DNA from 2 places in the Salinisphaera dokdonensis CL-ES53 genome. Region 2 is predicted to be linked to the other one. Evidence: riboswitches for the same ligand, from Rfam matches in the RefSeq annotation. Region 2 holds a riboswitch; the other holds the start of a gene.
What was found. A riboswitch is a leader RNA that binds a small molecule or an ion and turns the genes downstream of it on or off. The one in region 2 is predicted to bind glycine.
Positions count from the first base shown of each region.

Region 1: linked by a shared signal. The riboswitch ahead of SADO_RS12925 (D-amino acid dehydrogenase) and the one ahead of gcvT (glycine cleavage system aminomethyltransferase GcvT) in region 2 are both predicted to bind glycine.

Region 1 covers NZ_APND01000004.1:111,268-122,311, forward strand. Annotated here, with positions in the region: gene SADO_RS12915 (GGDEF domain-containing protein) at 1-162, shown strand, start outside; gene SADO_RS12920 (cupin domain-containing protein) at 284-649, opposite strand; glycine riboswitch at 754-846, shown strand; gene SADO_RS12925 (D-amino acid dehydrogenase) at 1,009-2,238, shown strand; gene SADO_RS12930 (esterase/lipase family protein) at 2,246-3,817, opposite strand; gene SADO_RS12935 (DEAD/DEAH box helicase) at 4,110-5,927, shown strand; gene SADO_RS12940 (hypothetical protein) at 6,073-6,378, shown strand; gene SADO_RS12945 (EAL domain-containing protein) at 6,762-9,389, shown strand; gene SADO_RS12950 (ethanolamine ammonia-lyase subunit EutB) at 9,645-11,044, shown strand, end outside.
Region 2 covers NZ_APND01000001.1:646,739-657,782, forward strand. Annotated here, with positions in the region: gene gcvH (glycine cleavage system protein GcvH) at 1-190, opposite strand, end outside; gene gcvT (glycine cleavage system aminomethyltransferase GcvT) at 264-1,373, opposite strand; glycine riboswitch at 1,430-1,513, opposite strand; glycine riboswitch at 1,535-1,619, opposite strand; gene SADO_RS02955 (UbiH/UbiF/VisC/COQ6 family ubiquinone biosynthesis hydroxylase) at 1,681-2,886, opposite strand; gene ubiH (2-octaprenyl-6-methoxyphenyl hydroxylase) at 2,883-4,127, opposite strand; gene pepP (Xaa-Pro aminopeptidase) at 4,124-5,476, opposite strand; gene SADO_RS02970 (UPF0149 family protein) at 5,574-6,119, opposite strand; gene mrtJ (JDVT-CTERM system glutamic-type intramembrane protease MrtJ) at 6,163-6,609, opposite strand; gene SADO_RS02980 (JDVT-CTERM domain-containing protein) at 6,616-7,908, opposite strand; gene SADO_RS02985 (hypothetical protein) at 7,887-8,285, opposite strand; gene argE (acetylornithine deacetylase) at 8,409-9,584, shown strand; gene argA (amino-acid N-acetyltransferase) at 9,609-10,985, shown strand; gene SADO_RS03000 (16S rRNA (uracil(1498)-N(3))-methyltransferase) at 10,985-11,044, shown strand, end outside.

The sequences.
Region 1 (11,044 bases), on a different contig from region 2:
CTGCGGGCGTGTCGTTATCGGGGGCAGGAGATTGCGCTGTCGATCAGTATCGGCATCGCGGAGCTCGGCCGCGACGGGCTGGATTTTCGTAGCGTATTCGCGAACGCAGACCGGCGTCTTTACAAGGCCAAGGCGGAGGGCCGCGATCGCGTGGTGGGCTAGCGTCACGCGCCGCGTTGTACGGCTCGATTTGCTCGTGCCCGGTTGCAAAAGATAGGGCGTCAATCGACTTCGGCTGGTTGTGCGCCGTATGAAATACGAATGACGCTGACCCCGCCTGATTTCATTCCAGCGACTCGTAGCAGTCGGGTCGAAATCGTGGCGAGCAGATCGCGTGAAAGATCAGATCCTGCGTGCCGGTATTGTGAATGCGCTGCGGCGTGTCGGCCGGGATGAGTGCTACATCGCCGGGGGCGACTTGCGCGGGCGCCATGTCGCCGATTTCCACCGTGCCGGTGCCGCTCGCGATCAGGTAGCGCTCCACGGTGTTGCGCAGACGATGCCATGCCGTGGTGACCCCGGGCGCGACCCGCGCTCGGGCGATGGAGACCGCCGGGTCGCCCGGGTGGTTGGAGACTTCCAGAATCGCGCAGCGTTCATCGGTATCGAATTCGCTGTAAGCCGCTTGATACATCACTTCTGGCTGCATGCCCTTTGGCCCGCTCGTGTTATTCTTGACTCCCGGTCGATGCCCAGGGAAATGCAGCGACCGGTGGTCACAAGTTCATCTGTGTGACCACGGTACACAAACAGCGTGTGATATCGGGAGAGCTCGGTTCTGCGGAACCGGCGCCGAAGGAGCAACCGCCCCGGAAACTCTCAGGCACCAGGGACCGGTATCACCCCATCTTCCGAAGAGCTGCCGGTGCATTCGTCCGCCGGCACACCGAAGGAGCAAGCGTTTCGCATTTAGCCGAGTCGCGAATCTCTCAGGTCCAGAAACGGAGGGGCACTTTCTGCGCGGTGTGTGCAGGGATTCAAACGCTCGACGTTATCGGATAGAGAGTCATGAACCAGATCGCAGTCATTGGCGGCGGCATCACCGGCGTCACTACGGCCTACGCACTGATTACCCGCGGCTACGGCGTCACCCTCTACGACCGCAACCGTTATGCGGCGATGGAAACGTCGTTCGCGAACGGTGGGCAGCTGTCGGCCTCGAATGCCGAGGTATGGAACCACTGGCCGATGATTTTCAAGGGCCTGAAGTGGATGTTCCGCAACGACGCGCCGTTGCTCGTCAACCCGAAGCCTTCCTGGCACAAGTTCTCCTGGTTTCTGGAGTTCATGGCGGCCATACCGCAGTACCAGCAGAACACGACCGAAACCGCCCGCATGGCGATCGAGGCACGCGACTACCTGTTCTCCTGGGCCGAGCGCGAAAACGTCGATTTCGACGTCAAGCGCAAGGGCATTCTGCATATCTACCGCAATCGCTCGGGATACCGGCATGCGGAAAAGGTATCCAAGCTGCTGGCCGCCGGTGGCCTGGACCGCCAGCCGGTTACCCCTGAGGAAATGCGGGCCATCGAGCCGACGCTTGCCGGTGAATATTACGGCGGGTTCTTCACGGAAAGCGACTCCACGGGGGATATTCACAAATTCACCAATGGGCTCGCCGCTGCGGCGGAACGCCACGGCGTACGCTTTTGCTATAACCACACGGTCGAGAGCGTACGCACGGATGGTCAGCGCGTTCACGTAACGGCCTACGAAAACGACCTGCCCGATGACCGACACACAACGGAATTCGAGAATGTCGTGATCTGTGCCGGCACGGGGAGTCGGGACATGGCGGCCCAACTGGGCGACCGTGTGAACGTGTACCCGGTGAAGGGGTATTCGATCACCGTCGATCTCTCTGACCAGGCATCACGCGAGGCTGCGCCGGAAGTCAGCCTGCTCGACGACGAGACCAAGCTCGTCAGTAGTCGACTCGGGCCGGATCGCTTCCGGGTCGCGGGCACTGCCGAGTTTAACGGCTTCAACCGCGATATACGCGCCGATCGGATCGAGCCGCTGGTGGACTGGGTCAATCAGTGTTTTCCGGGCGTGCGCACGCAGCATGTGGTGCCTTGGGCCGGCTTGCGCCCGATGATGCCGAACATGATGCCGAAGGTTGGTCGCGGCAAGGTCGCGAACGTGTTCTACAACACCGGACATGGACATCTGGGCTGGACCCTGTCGGCACTTACCGCGGACTGGATTGCGGCCGCGGTCGACGAGCGGGCTCAATAGATCGCGGCTAGCTCATATTCCAGGGCGACGCAGTGAACAGCAAGCGTCCGGAAAAACCGGGTGCGGGCGGATTGGCGCTGGCGGGATCGAAGCCCAGCGGGATCTCGAAGCGCATCGTGCCGTCCGTGGCGATTGCAAGATCATCATTCGGAATACGGCGCGGTGCGCGTCGCGGCGCATGCTGCGACGCCAGTCCGTAGCTGATCGACACGGGCGATTGCCCGAGACGCACCTCAAAAGTCAGGGTGTCGTCGAAGATGTAATCGCCCGGATAGTGCTCGTCGAACCAGAACGCGTTGTCGATCTCGTAGGCCGGCACCTGAACCGCGACGCGTAACTGGAAGGCAAGGGCGCGATCGCGACTTCCCGGCATCTTGGCGCCGCCGTGCAGGTATCCGGTGAATAGATATAGCGGGTCGTGCTCGTGCACGAGTTCGTTGTAGTTCTTCATCAACGCCGAGCCCTGGTCGAAGCGTCGCTGGTGCAGGAAATAGCGCGCGCCGCGCACGGCGGCTTCGGTTTCGATGTAATAGGCGGCATTCACTCGATGACGACCGGCGTGGCCGCCGACGGCTTTCTCGATCGCCGGGGGCAGGGTGATGCCATCGACAGCAAGCTGCGCCTCCACGCGAAACTGGCCGAATAGAAAACGCCGCAGGTTCTGGTAGCCCTCTTCGCTGTTGACCAGGCCGTAGGCGCCGCTGTGGCTACGGTGGATGAACGCCCGCGGCGCCCGGTCGACTGCCGCATTGCTGATCATCACCAAGCCATCGCTCATCGGCCCCGTGCCTTTGCGGGCGAGGCCGAAAAAAGCCGTGTAATCGTTGTAGTTGGTGCCCAGGCAGCAGAAGAAGCGCTCCGGTGGGAAATGGCCGCCCAGGCTGTCGACGCGTGCCGGTTTGCCGTCGAATGCCAGATACTCCGCCATGTCGCCACGGTTGAAGGTATCCGCCTCGAACGCTCGGGTCAGGCCGAGGTCCGGCACATTGAAGCCGCGGATATCGATCCCGTTGTGCGGCGTGCCGTAGGTGAAGACCTTGTCGACCAGGCTTGCGCCTGGCAGTTCGAGCTGGCCGTCGAGCTTTGCATCGCCGCTACCGTGAATGCAGATGTTCTGAAGATAGCAGCGACTGACCAGCCCGCCCATTGAGTGCGCGACGAGATAGACACGAAATCGGTCGCGGGCTTCGTTGTCGGCACCACAGACCTTGTCTCGTACGCTGAGAATGAAGCGGCGCAGGTCCGTTGCGAATTCAACCATTTGTCGGCGTTTTCCATCGCCGAGGTCGTTCGATGTCTGTTCGTAGTAGCGAAAGATCCAGACACTGCGCGCCGGCGCTTCGCCCTTGACATAGTCACCGTCTCGATAGGTGTCGGTATAGCCTTCATCCTTCATCAGCCGCAACAGCGGTGATTCGAAAATGAAGCGGTTGATCGTGCCTTCGTGATCCTGACGGCTCTTGGTCGCGCCCAGGTTGAAGCCCATGTACGGCGTGGCGACGGTGTCTTCGATCTCGCCGTCGGTGGCGGCGTAGCCGCGCACATAAATAATCGGAAAATACGGCGCCTCGATCGACATCTCGCTATCCCCCTGCCTGTGCTGCGCACGGGCGCTGCCTCTGGCATTCCCGACAAGCATCTCAGGCGATGTCCCCGTGCACGGGCGGTGCACCCTGAAGGATTAATTAGCACCGTGCGCGAAGGACCACAAGCGGGATATGGCGTGCCGCTCCACGCGCCAGGAGACTCGAATCACTAATTTGTGGCATTTTCCGCGATTACCCGAGCGAACGCGTTAGAATATGCGCCCGCGTCATTCGGCGCGGCAGTTTCTAGGGCGCACGCCAGCGCCCCGCGCTTGCAGGCAACGCATGTCCGCCTCTTCCCAAGATGATTCCTCCGACCCGATCGCGTTCCGCGACCTGGGCCTTTCCGATGCCGTGATGTCGGTGCTGTCGGAGGTCGGTTACGAGACGCCGTCCCCCATTCAGGCAGCCACCATTCCGCCGCTGCTCGAAGGCCGGGACGTACTTGGCCAGGCGCAGACGGGCACCGGCAAGACGGCCGCGTTTGCGCTGCCGATTCTTTCGCGTTTGCGCGAGAACGGCCGCGGCCGCGGCAAGGCGCCCCAGGCGCTTGTGCTGGCGCCCACGCGCGAGCTGGCGATTCAGGTATCCGAAGCGTTCCAGCGCTATGCCAGTCATATCGGTGGCTTTACCGTGCTGCCGATCTATGGCGGTCAGAGCTACGGGCCGCAGCTGTCTGCGCTCAAGCGCGGTGTGGATGTGGTGGTCGGCACGCCCGGGCGCGTGATGGATCATCTCAAGAAGGGCACGCTCAAGCTCGACGCGCTCAGCTGGATGGTTCTCGACGAAGCCGACGAAATGCTGCGCATGGGATTCATCGACGATGTCGAATGGATCTTCGAGCAGACGCCGCCGGAGCGCCAGGTCGCGCTGTTCTCGGCGACCATGCCCTCGGCCATCCGGCGGATCGCCAAGAAGCATCTGAAGGACGCCCAGGAAGTCACGATCCAGACGAAGACGACGACCGCGGTCAATATTCGTCAGCGTTACTGGATTGTCGGCGGTGGCACGAGCAAGCTCGATGCGCTTACGCGTCTGCTCGAGGCCGAGCCGTTTGATGCGATGATCGTGTTTGCGCGCACCAAGAAAGCGACCGACGAGTTGGCCGAACGTCTGTCAGCGCGTGGTCATGCCTGTGCTTCGCTCAACGGCGATATCGCACAGGCGCAGCGTGAACGCACGGTTGCCAGGCTCAAGAATCGCCAACTGGATATTCTCGTTGCCACCGACGTGGCTGCTCGTGGTCTCGATGTCGAACGCATCAGCCACGTCATCAATTTCGATATTCCGCACGACACCGAGTCCTATGTGCACCGGATCGGGCGGACGGGCCGGGCCGGCCGTGAAGGCGATGCGATCCTGTTCGTCACGATGCGCGAGAAACGCTTGTTCAAGGCGATCGAGCGAGCTACTCGACAGTCGATTGAACCGATGGATCTCCCCAGCATGGCGGAGGTCAACGAACAGCGCATCGGTCGGTTCAAGCAGCGTATTACCGACACGCTGAAAAGCGCCAAGCTCGACACGTTCCGACGCTTGATCGACGAGTATCAGGCCGAGAACAACGTGGAGCTCGAAGAGCTGGCGCCTGTGCTGGCCTATCTCGCTCAGGGCGACGAGCCGCTGATGCTCGAGGCGGGGAAGAAAGGTGCTAAACCAGGCTCTGCGAAATTTGGCGACAGCGCAGACGGATCGAGCAAACCCAAGAAGCGCGATGCGGCGTTCACCGACGGCGATCTTGAGACCTTTCGAATCGACGTAGGCCACGCGCATGGCGTCGAGCCACGCAATATCGTCGGGGCGATTGCCAACGAAGCGGGCGTCGACAGCAAGAATATCGGTCGAATCGACATCCAGGACGAGTTCAGTCTCGTTGACTTGCCCAAGGGGATGCCGAAAGAGATATTCGAACATCTCAAGACGGTCTGGGTCGCCAACCGGCAATTGGCAATTACCCGCGAACACGACGCACCGCCGGCACCCGCGGCAGGGCGACGGAACAAGCCGTCGACTTTGAAAGCCAAGAAGCCGCGCAAGGCAAAATCGTCGAAGGGCAAGACCAAGAGCAAAGGCAAGCCGAAACGCGCGAGTACAAGCAAGTAGGGGCGGCCAGCTTTATAGGATTCGCCCGTACCGTGCCGTGATTGGTCTGTCCGGTCGGTAATCGTCTGCTCTTGTATTGCTACTGCCTGCGACCCATGCTCGGGTTCGTCGAGACTTGCTTCTCATTCCACGAACCGAGGCAGCCGTGAACGTGAACGACCAGCCCAGCATTCCTGCATCCCATCTGGATATCGGCGGTGTGGCGCTACCGCGGGAAGAGCTCAGCCAGGTTCTCCCGGACATGGCGCGCTTCGAGCAACATCTTCCGGATGCGCTCGCGATCGACACCCAGATGCGCGAGGGCGATGGCTCGATCCCGGCCTATGTGCAGGATTGGCCGCAGGAGCGTGTCGCGGCCGTGGTGGCGACGCTCAAGGAGCTGGGCAGCCTGCGCGAGCAGGCCAGCGAGCAGATCAAGTCGCATCGCGCGAATTCGCAGGGCAAATCCTGAGTTCGGGCAATTCTGAATGCCGTCATGCCGGCATCGTGATCATTGGCTGATGTCAATAATCCGCATCATGGCCCGGCTGCAGATAAAAAACATTTAAAAATATAGTTATGGCGGGTGCTATGTCGCTCGACGCCCGTCGCGTTCAGTACATTGGCGCCGAAAACTACGCCATTTTGCGCATTACGCGCCTTGCCTGCGGCGTGTTCCTCTTTCTTGCCCTGAGTCCCGCAAACCAGTTTTCGCGGCGGTAAAACTTTCCCTGATTACGCGTTTGATTTAGATTAAAGCTCTGGGAGCGCCTGAAAAGGTGTAGTCTCGATAAAAAACAATACCCCTGCAAACCGCCGGGTTATCGCGGGGCGATCTGAATCCATTGCATAGCAATGATTCCGATTTCGGAGGGCATCGGCGTGGACAATATTGATGCGCGTGATGACGCGCTTCAGTCGATCCAGTACATGATTGCGCAGGAAGCGCCGCTGGAGCATACGCTCGCCGCGATCTGCGAGATGATCGAGGCAGATCTTCCCGAGGCCATGACCTCGATCATGCTCTTCGACTGGGAAACGCACACGCTGAAGTTCCGAGCAGGCGGCAGTAGCTTGCCCGCGATTTTTCGTGAGGCAGCGGCACAGGTGCCGGTCGGTCCCGAGCAGGCCATCTGCGGCACGGCGGCCCATCGGCGCGATGTGGTCATATGCGAGGACATTTCCAGGGATCCGAACTGCGAAGGCTACCGGGCGATTTGTTCTGAGCTCGGAATACACGCGGGGTGGTCCTACCCGCTGTTGACCAAGGATGGCAGTCTGCTGGGGACATTTGCGATCTATCAGCGAAAGACCGGTGCGCCGACCGAAGCACAGCGGGCGCCGATCGAACGCGCCGCAGGCTTGGTCGCGCTGGCCATAGAGCGTCATCGCGACCGCCGTGCACTGCGCGAAAGCGAGCAACGCTATAGCTCGCTGTTCACCCATAATCCCGACGCCGTATTTTCGCTCGACAAGGACGGTTTCCTGCGTAGCGTGAATCAAGCGGCCTGTGATGTCACCGGCGTGCCGGAAGTCGAACTCATCGGCCTCCACTATCACGATTTTGTGGTTCCCGATGATCGCGCACTCACGGATCGGTCGTTCCAGGATGCGATTGCGGGCGTGCCGCAGCGTTATCAGATCCAGATTGTCGACGCGCATGGTGCGCTGCGCGCGCTCGATATAACCAACCTGCCCAGCATGGTCGATGGTGCAGTGGCGGGCGTCTACGGCATCGCCAAGGATATCACCCGGCGCCGCGAGCAGGAGACCCAGCTGCGGATTCTGCAGCGCAGCGTCGAGACGACGGTGAACGGCGTGGTGATCGCGGATGCCACGCGCCCCGATCGGGCGATGACCTACGTGAACGAGCCATTCCTGCGCATGACCGGCTACACCCGCGATGAGGTCATGGGGCTCAATTGCGATTTTCTGCATGGGCCGGAAACGGACCCGAAGGCGATCGCGTTCATTAGTGAGCGTGCGGCGGCCTGTCGCGAGGGGCGCGTGACACTGCTGCAATATCGAAAGGATGGCAGCACGTTCTGGGACGATCTGTTCGTGTCGCCGGTGCCGGACGAAAACGGCGAGATCACGCACTTCGTGAGTATTCACCACGACGTAACGGTGCAGAAAGCGCACGAAGAGGATCTCGCCCACCAGGCCAGCCACGAGCCACTCACCGGGCTTCCCAATCGTGGGCTGCTCGAGAAGCGCCTGCAGACAGCGTTTGCCGAGGCGCGCCGTCACGATCGTCTACTCGCCGTACTCTATATCGATCTCGACGAGTTCAAGCCAGTGAACGACACGCTCGGCCATGGCGTGGGCGACACACTTCTGAATACGGTGGCGCGTCGGTTGTCGGGCATGCTCGCGCCCGGGGATACGCTCGCCGGCGTGGGCGGCGACGAATTCGTAATGCTCCTGCCCAACCTCGAGGATTCAGCGCAGGTGTTGGCGATGGCCGAGCGCGCGCTGAATGTGCTCGACCGGCCGCATCGGATTGGAGTGCACGAGGTTCATGTCACCGGCAGCATCGGTATCGCCGTGAACGAGCCCAGCGTGGATACCGCAAGTGTGCTCATCCGGCACGCCGACATGGCCATGTACCTGGCCAAGCGCAAGAGCCGGAACACCTATCACTGGTATACCGACGACATCACCGAGACGATGAACGAACGGGTAGCCATGCGGCGCGAGTTGCACGATGCCCTGGCGGCCGAGCAATTCACCTTGCACTACCAGCCGATCGTCGACGCACACTCCGGGGAGGTGGACGGCTTCGAAGCGCTCATACGCTGGCATCATCCGGAACGCGGTCTGGTGCCGCCGGTTACTTTCATCCCCCTGGCCGAACAGACGGGCCAGATCACGCCGATCGGTGAATGGGTGATGCGGCGCGCCTGTCATGACATTGTGGCGCTCAACCGTGCCCATGGCACCAGCCACTCGATAGCGGTGAATATCTCGCCGGTACAGTTCCACGGCCGCAATTTCCTGGGCAGTCTGCTCGAGGTTCTGGAGGAGACGAATCTGTCGCCGCATCTGCTCAAGATCGAGCTGACCGAAGGCGTGCTGATGGAAAATACCGATGCCGCCATCGATATCCTGCGCACGCTGCGGCATATGGGAGTGGATGTGTTCATCGACGATTTCGGTACCGGCTTTTCCAGCCTGAGTTATCTCAAGAATCTGCCGATCAACAAGGTGAAGATCGATCGCACGTTCACGCGCGAGATCACCACGAACGCTCACGATGCGGCGATCGCCCAGGGCATCATCACCATGGCCCACCATTTGGGCCTGGAAGTGGTCGCGGAAGGTATCGAAACCATCGAGCAGCACGAGTTCCTGCGCGCACGGGGCTGTGATCTGTTTCAGGGCTATCTGTTCGCGCGGCCGATGCCGTTGAGCCAGGTCTCCGGTTTCCTCGACGGCCAGGCCATTGCCGCCAGCCGCAGTGCAGGGCGTCCCCAGGCGTGACCCTTTGCCTCGAACATACAGAGGCCTGCAAATTTATGCCCGGACGTAGCGCCGCATGTGCGACCCATGCAAATACTTTTCACATCCTCGGTCGGTTCGTATGCAGTTGAATGCTCGGCGTAATTCGAAATGGGGCAGGCCATGCACATGACCATTTCATGACCAGGGCTATCGTGCCGCCTCCCACTTTGGTTTAGTCTCGAACGACGCACTGTGTTCGCATGTTGCGAATCGGGCCATCGAGGTGAAACCTAGATGAGCGGGAAGTATCGCTACACCCTCGGCGAACGAACCTACGGGTTCGCCAACCTCGCCGAGGTCATGGCCAAGGCCACGCCCGAACGTTCGGGTGATCGACTGGCCGGCGTCATCGCGGAGTCGGCCGAGGAACGGGTGGTCGCCCAGATGGTCTTGGCCGAACTGCCGCTGAAGACATTTCTCGAAGAGCCGTTGATCCCCTACGAGGACGACGAGATCACGCGACTGATCGTGGACGATCACGACGCGCATGCTTTCCAGACCATCGCCCATCTCACCGTAGGCGACTTCCGCAACTGGCTACTCAGCGACGACAGCCCGCCGGAGGTGCTTGAGCAGCTGCGACCGGGCATAACCCCGGAGATGGCGGCCGCGGTCAGCAAGATCATGCGTAATCAGGATCTGATTCTCGTCGCACGAAAATGCCGGGTCACCACTGCATTTCGCAATACGATCGGCCTGCCGGGGCATCTGTCGACCCGTCTTCAGCCCAATCATCCCACCGATGACACCACCGGCATCGCGGCGAGCATCCTCGATGGCCTGCTGTATGGCAACGGTGACGCGGTGATCGGGATCAACCCGGCGACGGACAACGTTGCCCAGTCGATAAAGCTCATGCGCCTTCTCGACGAAGTCATCCGCAAGTACGAAATTCCGACCCAGTCCTGTGTGCTCACGCATGTGACCAACACGATGGAGGCGATCGAGCAGGGTGCGCCCGTGGATCTGGTGTTTCAGTCGATCGGTGGAACCGAGGCCACCAACAGCAGTTTCGGCTTCGGCCTCAAGGATCTGGCCGAGGCCGAATCCGCGGCGCAATCGCTGGCGCGCGGGACTGTCGGCAACAACGTCATGTATTTCGAGACCGGCCAGGGTAGCTCCCTGTCGGCCGACGCCCACCATGGCCTGGATCAGCAGACCTGCGAGGCGAGGGCCTATGCGGTGGCGCGCAAGTTCAGTCCGCTATTGGTGAATACGGTCGTCGGCTTCATCGGCCCGGAGTATCTGTTCGACGGCAAGGAGATCATTCGCGCGGGCCTCGAGGATCATTTCTGCGGCAAGCTGTTGGGTGTGCCCATGGGCTGTGACGTGTGCTACACCAACCATGCAGAAGCCGACCAGAACGACATGGACAATCTGCTCACGCTGCTCGGGGTCGCCGGCGCCAATTTCATCATGGGCATCCCCGGTTCGGACGACATCATGCTGAATTACCAGACGACGTCCTTCCACGACGCGCTGTATGCCCGGCGAGCACTGGGCTTGAGCCCGGCCCCGGAATTCGGCGCATGGCTGGAGCGGATGCAAATCATGCGCGACAGCGACCGCGCGCTGCTGCACGAGCGGATGCCGTCGTCGTTCGCGGCATCGCTCGACCACCTGCCACGAAGTGC
Region 2 (11,044 bases):
CCGACTCGACCACGGCAACCGCATCACCCGCGCCGACCTTGGTGCCAGTCTCGGGCAGTTCCACGAACACCAGATCGCCGAGCGACGACTGCGCGTAGTCGGTAATGCCGACGGTGCAGGTGCCATCGCCGTCGTAATCGATCCATTCGTGGGTCTTGGTGTAGGACAGATCCTTCGGGATTTCACTCATGGGGCTTTCCTTTAAGCAGAAGTCGCGCGCTGCGCTTTAACAGATGGTCGGTAGAGGCTACTCAGAAAGCCCCTCAGTCGTCGATACGGCTCTTGCCATTACGCACGAAGGGATAGGCCACGATCCGCGCGGGCAACCACTTGCCGCGCAGGCAGACCTCGACGCGCTCCTCCCATTCCGCCGGCACGCGCGCCAGCCCGATCGAGCGCGACAGGCTCGGCGCATAGCTGCCGCTGGTGACCTCGCCCTTGGCCTGCTTTTCGTCAGCGTCGCTGTCGGCGGCACGCACGGCCGCATGGCTGCGCATCACGCCGCGGCCTTCGAGCACCAGACCAACGAGCTTTTCGGCCACGCCCTGCTCGCGTATGTACTCGAGTGCCTCACGGCCGACGAATTCGCGATCGGCAGGCTTGAACGCTACGGTCCAACCCAAGCCCGATTCGAGCGGCGTGCGGTCCTCGTCCATGTCCTGGCCGTAGAGATTCAGGCCCGCCTCGAGCCGCAGCGTGTCACGCGCGCCGAGACCGACCGGTGCCACGCCGATATCGCGCAGCGTCTTCCATGCGCTGACCGCCTCGTCGGCCGGCAGCACCAGTTCGAACCCGTCCTCGCCGGTATAGCCGGTACGCCCAACCGAACGATCGCCCTGACTGGCGACACGGAACGGTTTGAGCTGCATGGCCGCTGCGCCGAGTTCGTCATCGAGCACCGACGCGCCGAGGTCGCGGCCTCGAGGGCCCTGTACCGCGATAATCGCCAGATCCTGGCGGTGCTGAATCTGGACCTCGAAATCGCGGCCCTGGCTGTGCAGCCAGGCGAGATCCTTTTCCGTGGTCGCCGCGTTGACCACGATCCGGTAAAGCTCGCCCGCCAGGTGATAGACGATCAGGTCGTCGATCACACCGCCGCGGGTGTTGAGCATGCAGGTGTAAAGCGCGCGGCCGTCTTCGTTGATCTTGACCACGTCGTTGGCGAGCACACGGCGCAGGAAAACGCGTGACTCGCTGCCGGTGATATCGACCACCGCCATATGCGATACATCGAACATACCGGCACTCTCGCGCACTGCCTTGTGCTCGGCGATCTGCGAACCGTAGTCGATCGGCATGTCCCAGCCGGCGAAATCGACCAGCTTGGCGTTGTCCGCGACATGCGCGTCGTATAGCGGGGTGCGTTTGGCCATCGGATTCTCAGGTTGAGCAGCAGTAAACAGGCACGACCGAAGCCCATGCTTCGTTCTGTCGCCCCTCTGTCCTGGCACCTGAGAGATTTGCCCCTTCGGTGAGCCGTGGTTGCCCGCGGCTGCTCTCCAGAGTCGACCGTGCCGCACGTCATGGCGCGGCGGCCGCGTGGTTCGGGTACCTGAGCGTTTCCGGGCGGGTGCGCCTTCGGTGACGGGCCGCAGCCCGTTCTCTCCCACGCGGTTCTTGACCGTGAAACCGACTATACCGACGCGCTCGGCTTGCGCCAAGCAAGCCCCCGATCGCTGGCTACTGCAGCAATCGCGGCCCGTCGGCGGCCAGTCCGACCGCTTGATGGATCATGATCTGGCGGATCGGCGCGAGATTCGAAGCCACGCCGATCGCCTGCTGGCGCAGGCTGCGCAGCAGCGGATTGTCGCTGCCATAGACGCGCTTCAGCGCGTCGGTGGCGCCCATCATCATCAGGTTTTCGGCCATGCGCGCGCGCTGATAACGCCGCAGATAAGTCATATCGCCCGCATCGCGATTAGCCGCGCGGCCGGCTTCGAGCGCGGCGGTCAGTTCGGCAACATCGAGCAGGCCCAGATTTACGCCCTGCCCGGCCATCGGGTGCAGCACATGCGCGGCATCACCAGCCAGCGCGACCCGCGGCCGGCAATATTCACGGGCATGCATCAACTTGAGCGGAAACGCCGCGCGCGTATCCATGCGCTCGATACGGCCAAGCACGCCGGCACTGGCTTCGGTCAGACGTGCGCAGAACGCGTCGTGATCGAGCTCGGCCAGCTCTGCTGCCAGCGCGTCGTCCGCATGCCAGGCCAGCGAACAGCGTCCGTCCGCGAGCGGCAGAAACGCTACCGGCCCGGTCTCCATGAACCGCTGCCAGGCGATATGACGATGATGCCGCTCGGGCGTGACCGCGCCGACCGTGCAGCGCTGACCATAGGCCCAGCCCGCGGTCTCGATACCGGCGGCCGCACGCACCGGCGAGTTCGCGCCCTCGGCACCCACCACGAGCGCCGCCTTGATCGTGCTGCCGTCGTCGAGATACAGATGCACGGCGTCTGTCTCGATGGCGAGGCTTTCCAGCATCGCCGGGCAAAAGATATCGACGTCGGTGAGCGCCTGCCAGGCGCTGTCGACGACCAGATCGTTCTCCACGATATGACCGAGTTCGGGCAAGCCGACCGCCGTATGTTCCAGAAACAGTTCCGCCGCACTGCCCGCATCCCAGACCTTCATGCCCGTGAACGCACAGCAGCGACGCCGCTCGACCGAATCCCAGAGACCGAGATTGTCGAGCACGCGACGCGGACCGGGCGCGATCGCGGACAGGCGCAGGTCGTAATCGTCGTTCGTATCGAAACGCTTCGGGCGTTTGGCCTCGACCAGCGCCACCGAGAAATCGGCGCGGCTGAGCGCCACCGCCAGAACGGCGCCCACCATGCCGCCGCCGACGATGGCGACGTCGTATCGCGATGTGCGTGTACTCATGCCGATCCCTCGCGAACGCTAGATGATGTCCTGGCCGGCGCCAAGGCCAAGCCCATGCTGCGCCGGGCCATGTCATCGCGAATCGCCGGCAGCAGCGACAGGCCGAACAAGCCGGCACCCCGGGCATGATCGAGCCCTGGGATACGATTGGAGAAAACACGCACGATGGCGTCGGTGAAGTTGGCCACGCGATGCTGATCCGGGCGACGAGCTTCGGCCCAGCCGTTCAGCAGATCGGCGGTTCCCGGATCGAATTCCGGATCGGCCGCCAGACGTTCGCGCAGCATGGCGGCGAGCACCAGCGCATCGCGGATGGCGAGATTGAATCCCTGGGCCGCGGCCGGATGCAGCGCGTGCCCGGCGTTGCCGATCAGCACCGCGCGGTCCACCGCAGCTCGATCGCAGAGCACGCGCGCCAGCGGATAGCTGCCGCGCGGGCCGGCCAGTTCGAGCGCGCCGAGGCGCTGACCGAAAGCGTCCTGCAAAGCGTCGATGAATTCATCTTCGCTCGCCGCACAGAGCTGCTCAGCGCGTTCGCTCGGTAGCGTCCAGACCGCGGCGCAGGTTTCGCGAGTGCGCGGCAGCAGTGCGACCGGGCCGTCCGGGGTGAAACGTTCGTAGGCGCAGCCACCGTGGGCACGCTCGGGCTCGACAATGGTAATGACGGCGCGCTGGTGATAGTCGTCGGTACGCGCGCCGATGCCCAGCGCGCCGCGCACCGACGAGCGCGCGCCGTCGGCGCCCACCAGCAGGCGCGTGCGCAGGGTTTCGACATCGCCATTTTCACGCGTGCAGCTGATCTCGATACGTCCGTCTGCCTCGTCGCGCTGTAGCGACTCGAAGCGCGCCGGGGCGATGACATCGACGCTCGGCATCGCCGCCAGGCGCGCACGCAGCGCCTCGATCATGGTGAGATTGGGCAGCACATAGCCCAGCGCCGGCAAACCATAATCGGCTGCATTGACGCGCACGGTGCCAAATCGACCCTGTTGGGAGACGTGCAAGCGCTTGATGGGTGCGGCGTCGCGGGCCATATCCGCCCACAGGCCGAGTTGTTCGAACAGCGCGCGCGTGCCCCAGGCGAGTGCTGTGGTGCGGGCCTGCATGTTCGCGTCGGCCGGGGCATCGAACGGCACCGCCTCGACGAGCGCGATGGACAGGCCGCTATCAGCCAGCGCACAGGCCAGGCTGGCGCCGGCAAGCCCGCCACCGACGACGGTAATGTCGTAGTCGCGGCTCACGCGCTTGCCCCGACCGTCTCGCCCGCCATCAAGGCCTCGATCTCGTCGGCGTCCTTGGGCACGTCGGAGGTGAGCACTTCGCAGCCGTCGTCGGTGATCACGATATCGTCCTCGATCCGTATGCCGGTATTCCAGAAACGCCGCGGCGCGCCCTCGCTATTCGCCTGTACGTAGAGACCGGGTTCGACGGTCAGGGCCATGCCGGGCTCGAGCAGCCGCCATTCGCCATCGCTCTTGTAGTCGCCCACGTCGTGTACGTCCATGCCGATCCAGTGGCTGGTGCCGTGCATGAAAAAGCGCTGGTAGCTTTCGGTTTCGATCACGTCCTCGGCGTCGCCTTCGAGCAGTCCGAGCTTGAGCAGGCCGTCGACGAGTACATGCAGCGCGGCTTGGTGAACGGCATTCACCGGCGCGCCGGGACGTGCGGCCGCGATAGCAGCGCGGTTGGCGGCCAGCACCACGTCGTAGAGTTCGCGCTGGGCTTCGGAGAAGCGCCCATTCACGGGAAACGTGCGGGTGATATCACCGGCATAGCCGCGATACTCGGCACCCGCGTCGATGAGCACCAGATCGCCGTCCTTCATCGGGGCACTGTTCTCGATGTAGTGCAGCACGCAGGCGTTCTCGCCGGCCCCGACGATGCTGGGATAGGCCCAGGTCATGCCGTCGACCTCGAACTCGTAGTGCAGCACGGCCGCGAGCTGGTATTCGTACATGCCCGGCTGCACCGCCTGCATCGCGGCGACGTGGGCTCGGGCCGAGGTCGCCGCGGCCTGGCGCATGAGCGCGACCTCTTCGCCGGATTTGCGCAGCCGCATTTCCTGCACGATGCGATCGAGCGCAACGATCTCGTTCGGCGGCGTGGCCCGGCGACCCTGGCTGCGCAGCTTTTCCATGCGGCGCAGCACATCGTGTTCGAATTCCTTGTGCGTACCCAGCGTCAGATACAGACGCCGGCGGCCGTTGAGCAACTTCGCAAGCCAGTTGTCGAAATCCTCGATATCGAATGCACTGTCTGCGCCGTACCAGGCCATAGCGCCCTCGGGGCCCGCGCGGCGCCCGACCCAGATCTCCTGCTCCACATTGCGTTCGCGGCAGAACAGCAGATAGTCACCTTCTTCAAATCCGGGCGCGATCACGGCGACCGCTTCCGGCTCGCTGAAGCCGGTCAGATAGCGAAAATCGCTGTTCGGCCGGTAGGGATAGTCGACATCGTTATTGCGGTTGCGCTCGGGTGTCGCCGCAATCAGCGCGACCCCGTCGTCGCCGACCACCTGTGCCAGCCGACGCCGGCGTGCGGCGTGATCGGCCTGACGATCCTGATGGCGCAGATGCGACTGATCCCTCATTCAATCCTCTCTACCGACGGACGGCTTCATATCGCCAATGTCGGCCCGGATCGGCCAACACCGGCCCACGGACAGAAATGCCCGGCGGGTGTTGTGACTAGTGCAGCGATTCGCGGGTACTCGGGCCCTCGCGCTTGGGCTGGAGCTCGAGAAAGATCATCTGTACGCCCACGCGAACATACTCGACCAGCTCGGCGTAATCCGCCTCGGCGGATTCAGACTGCGCCTCGTCCTCGGTCAGTCCCACACGGGACAGCTCGGTGAGATCGCTGATCACTTCCCGGATCTCGGGCGACAGCTTGTCGAGCTCGAACTGGCCGCTGTTGCTCAACCCGTACAGGAAACCGTCGCACCAGCGACCGAGCGAGCGTACCCGCTGGTCCAGTGCGACCTCGTCGTCGGGCAGCAGTGGCTTGAACCCCATATCCGGGTCGAACAGGCCTTCCAGCGTCATCTCGCGCAAGGCATCGAGCGCGCTGTCGAGCATGTCGGACTGCACGTCCTCGACTGCCCGCGATCCGCTGGTTTCATTGTCGATACACAGCATGCCGGTGAGGATGCCGTGGATTTCGCCCGGGGTCTGGACCGACTTGGCCTGGGTCAAGCCGACCTGAAGGGCTTCAAAGATATTTTCCTGACTCATCGCGCTTCTCTATTGCAATGCCGCATGGTACCAAAGCCGGGCCTCAGGACACGCCCGTCGAGCCACCCAGAAGACACAGATAAGCAGCGTTATAGAAGCCGTGCACGCTGATCGGCGACAGCAGACGGCCATGGCGTTCCCACAGCGCGCCGAACACAAGGGCCGGCACGAAAGTGGCCAGCGCCCAGGCCGGCGGGTGCTGCCAGAGATGCGCGGCCGCGAAACAGATCGCGGTGAAGACATTGGCCAGGGTGAGCGCGCCGATACGCCCGCGAAGACGAGCGGCCAGCGCATCCTGCACGCCCAGGCGGAAAACAACCTCCTCGAGAACCGGCAGTACGACGACCGCCAGTAGCATCGGCGTGATGCCCGGCCAGCGTAACGTCAGCGACAGCGGCGTCAGCCATGCGAGCAGAAAGACCGCAGGCAGAGCCGCGGCGAGCGCGACGCCATACCAGCGATCCCGCCACGGCTGCAGCGCAGCGGGCACGAGACCTCAGGCAGTACGCCGCCTGCGCAGCACCGCGCCGGCAGCGGCGACGAGCAGCAGCATCCAGAGCGGATCGAATCGTGCGTTGTCGGCGATCGTGCAGCCGCCACCGCCGCTGCCACCATCGTCGTCATCACGCGACGCGGACTGACCGCCGGCAACCATTTCCACGGGCTGCTCGACCTCGACGTCGTCAGCGGTCATGTCGCCTTGGATTGCTTCATTACTGTCGTCCGGGCAGCGCGTCCCGTTCGCCAACGGCCAGCCGATGTCCTGCAGCACGCAGGACGACAAACCGATGCCGCGAGTCACAGTATCCCCGCCGGTCGCAAACGGTTCCATGATCTGGTCCGGGCCGAGCGACGGATCCCAGTGGGCGATGGAACTGGAGCGGCTCAGCGCGGCCGGCGTGTAGATCTTCACCCGGCCCTGGTTGGTGCCTTGGGTCAGGGCCGGCGCACCGTTTGCGTTCGTACTGTCGCCCGCGAACACCACATTCGGCGTATTGGTCAGCGACTCACGGCGCTGCTCGTCGGTGAGATCGGGCCAGAACGGCTGGCCGCTGACCTCCAAGTCCTGAATAAAGCTGCTGTAGATATCCGGATAGCGAGTGCCACTTGGCGAACGCGGAAACTGGCCCGGCTGATTGCCGTCGCCGCTGGCGACCGCGACCAGCGAGACGAAACCGAGACCGTGGGTGAGCTCGTGGCCCACCGTGCTCACGAAACTCGGCTGGTCGTCCGGCGTGGCGCCGTCGATGCCGTAATACCAGCCCTCGCCGCCCAGGCAGTCGGCGTTGCTGTCGAGCCCCGGATTGAAGCGCGCGGTGACGTCGTTGACGGTATTGCTCACGCGCCGACCACGCAGGGCGTTGGCCAGTGCAAGCGGGTAGAAGATATTGGCTTCACGAGGACTCTGGGACGTGAAGTTCGCCACGAACGTCACCGGCGATGCGCTGGCGAGCGTGGCGCTATTACGGCCACAGGCGAATGTGCTGTCGAATGCCGCCTCGATACGAATCGGCACCGTGCTCTGTACACGACTGCCTAAAATCGCCGCCGCATAGCGAAAAGCGATTCGGCGCTGCGCCCCCAGGGTGTTGCCCCCGTTGCCGCCCACCGGTTCGACAGGCGTCGGGTCGTTGAAACCGCTGTTCGAACTGTCGCCCACGACCAGCACGATATCGGCTGCCTGCGCGCTGAAACTCGTCGCCGCGATGGCTGCCGCAACTACGGGCACGGTTAAAAAATGCAGGCGCCGGCCCAGCCGGCGATCGGTCAATGCTTGGCGCGTTCGCATAGGGCCTCCCGCTCGCTCTGGCTGGGCGCGCTTTCGGCATGGCCCATACGCAGCGTGCCGTCGTCACAACGCACGGCCCGCATGGCCGGCCCCGCATCGGGCGCGGGCGTCAGCATCTCGTCGCCGTCGTCGTTGGTCCACGCCTCCGGCTCGGCCGGGCGCGTGCGCTGGCTGGCGCCCTGTCCTTCGGACTGGGACTCGACCCGATCCGCGGCCGGCGCTTCGAGCACTTCGCCAGTCTGGGGATCGAGATATATCTTCTGCTGCGGCTGGTCGACATCCGCGCTCGCGGTACGGAGCGCGCCGGCAGCAAACACGCTGCCAACACCCATCACCGCAACCGCCAGCACTGTCGCCAAGGCTGACCCTGATTTCATGTCTATCTACCCGTGCAAGACCTTATGAAAGTCTGTCGGCGTCTTTTTCAATTCGCGCCTGTATGCAGGTATACCATGGCGGCGTTTCAGGGAATACGCGCGCCGACGAAAGGAATCGGGAACATGGCAGCACTGGACTGGCAGGACACGCTTGCCGAAATGATCGGCCACCGCACGATCAGCAGCGGCAACCCGGCGCTGGACTGCGGCAACCGCGAGGCGGTCGACGACCTGGCCGCCCGTCTCGAATCAAATGGTTTCGACTGCACAATCACGCCCATGCCCGGCCGCGACGACAAGGTCAACCTGGTCGCTCGACTCGGCCCGGCCGAGCACGCCGCCGAGCATGGGCTGGTGTTCGCCGGCCATATCGATACTGTCCCTTACGACGACAGCGGCTGGCATAGCGACCCGTTTACCCTCACCGAGCGCGACGGCAAGCTGTACGGACTGGGCACCTGCGACATGAAAGGCTTTATTGCCATCGCGGCCGGCGCGGCCAGCGAATACGCGGCAGGCGATCTCGCCGCCCCGATAAGCCTGCTGGTCAGCGCGGACGAGGAGTGCGGCATGGACGGCGCGCGTGCCCTGCTCGATGCGCATCGCGAACACGGCCAGCGCCCGGGCCGTTTCTGTGTGATCGGCGAGCCGACCAACCTGGTGCCGATCCGCCAGCACAAGGGCATTTTCATGGAGACCGTCGAGGTGCACGGCGCCTCGGGCCATTCCAGCGATCCGGCGCTCGGCGCCAATGCGATCGAAGGCATGTATCGCGCAATGAGCGCGATCCGTGAACTACGCGAAGAACTCGCCCAGCGCCAACGCATCGCCGGCTTTCCGGTGCCGCACGCCACGCTCAACCTCGGCGCAATCAGCGGCGGCGACAACGCCAACCGTATTCCCGCTCGCTGCCGTCTGGATATCGACCTGCGTTTCCTACCCGGCATGACCATCGACGATCTGCGCGCCCAGCTACGTGAGCGCGTCGACGCCGCGCTGGCCGGCAGCGACTGCAGCGTCGAGTTCCGCGAGCTGTTCGCGGGTACGCCGGCGTTCGAAACCGCGGGTGATTCGCCGATCGTGACCGCCTGCGAAGAACTGGCCGGCCACGAGGCCGCCGCCGTCGATTTCGGCACCGAAGGCGCCTTCTACAACGCCATGGGTATGGACAGCGTGATCCTCGGCCCCGGCGATATCGCCCAGGCGCATCAGCCCAACGAATATCTCGCGCTCGATCGTGTCGAGCCCATGCAGCGCATCCTGCACGGGCTCGTCGAGCGCTTCTGTCTCGCCGAATAAGGCCCGCGCACGCATAATGCGTCCATGAACACGCGCACCGCCCCACTACGAAGTGCCGACGCGCCCAGCGAAGACACCGGCGTGCCGGCCCAGCAGGCCGCCCTGGTCGCCTCGCTGCGCGCGAGCGCGCCCTATGTGCACGCCCATCGCGGCCGCACGTTCGTGATCAATATCCCCGGCGAAGCCGCGGCCTCGCCGGCGTTTGCCGATCTGGTCTACGACATCGCCCTGCTCGCCAGCCTCGGCGTGCGGCTGGTGATCGTGTTCGGTGCCCGCCCGCAGATCGATGCCGCGCTCACAGAAGCCGGCGTGGCCACGCAGTTCGTCGACGGCGTGCGCGTAACCGACAGCGCCGCACTGGCCTGCGTGAAGCGTGCGGTCGGCAGCCTGCAGATGGATATCGAAGCACTGCTGTCGACCAGCCTCGCCAGCACGCCGATGGGCGGCGCACGCGTCGTCACGGCCAGCGGCAACCTGGTTACCGCGCGTCCGGTCGGCATTACCGGCGGCGTCGATCACGGCCATACCGGCGAAGTACGGCGGATCGACGTGGCCAGCATCAATGCGCATCTGGAACGCGGCGCGATCGTGCTGCTGTCCTGTATCGGTTATTCGCCGTCAGGCGAAATCTTCAATCTCTATGCCGAGGAAGTGGCGACCGCGACTGCCACCGCATTGTCTGCCGACAAGTTCGTCGTCCTGCATTCGGGCGCGGCGCTGCACGAGCGCTTTGCCGATACACCGGCCGAGCTCGACCCGCAGGCCGCCCGCCAGTTGCTGGCCGCACCGGACGCGCCGCTGGAAGCGGCCGACCGCGCTCGCCTGCAAGCCGCAATCGGTGCCTGTCAGGCCGGCGTGGCACGCGCGCATCTGGTGAGCTTCGATAGCGACGGCGCCCTGCTGCGCGAACTCTATTCGCGCGACGGCGCCGGCACGATGATCGCGGCCGACACCTACGACATCACCCGCACCGCCACGCCCGAAGATCTGGGCGGCGTGCTCGCGCTGATCGAACCGCTGGCCACGGCCGGCATCTTAGTCGGCCGCTCGCGCGAACAGATCGAGCTGGATATCGGCCATTACCTGGTCATGGAACGCGACGGGCTGATCACGGCCTGCTGTGCGCTCATGCCCTACGTCGAAGAAGCCGTGGGCGAGCTGGCCTGTGTCGCCGTGCACCCGGACTATCGCGGCCAGGATCGTGCCGCTCAGTTACTCGTCGAAGTCGAAAGGCGCGCCAAACGGGCCGGGCTAGCCCGCATCTTTGTGCTAACCACGAAGACGCCACACTGGTTCGTCGAGCACGGTTTCGTCGCGGCCGATCTCGAGGCCCTGCCATTGGCGCGGCGCGCGCTCTACAACTACCAGCGTAATTCCGCGGTCCTGATCAAGAATCTGTAGTGGGTAGAGGCAGTCACACACCGCGCGTGTATCTCGACGCGCCGCTTTCGGTGGGCGAG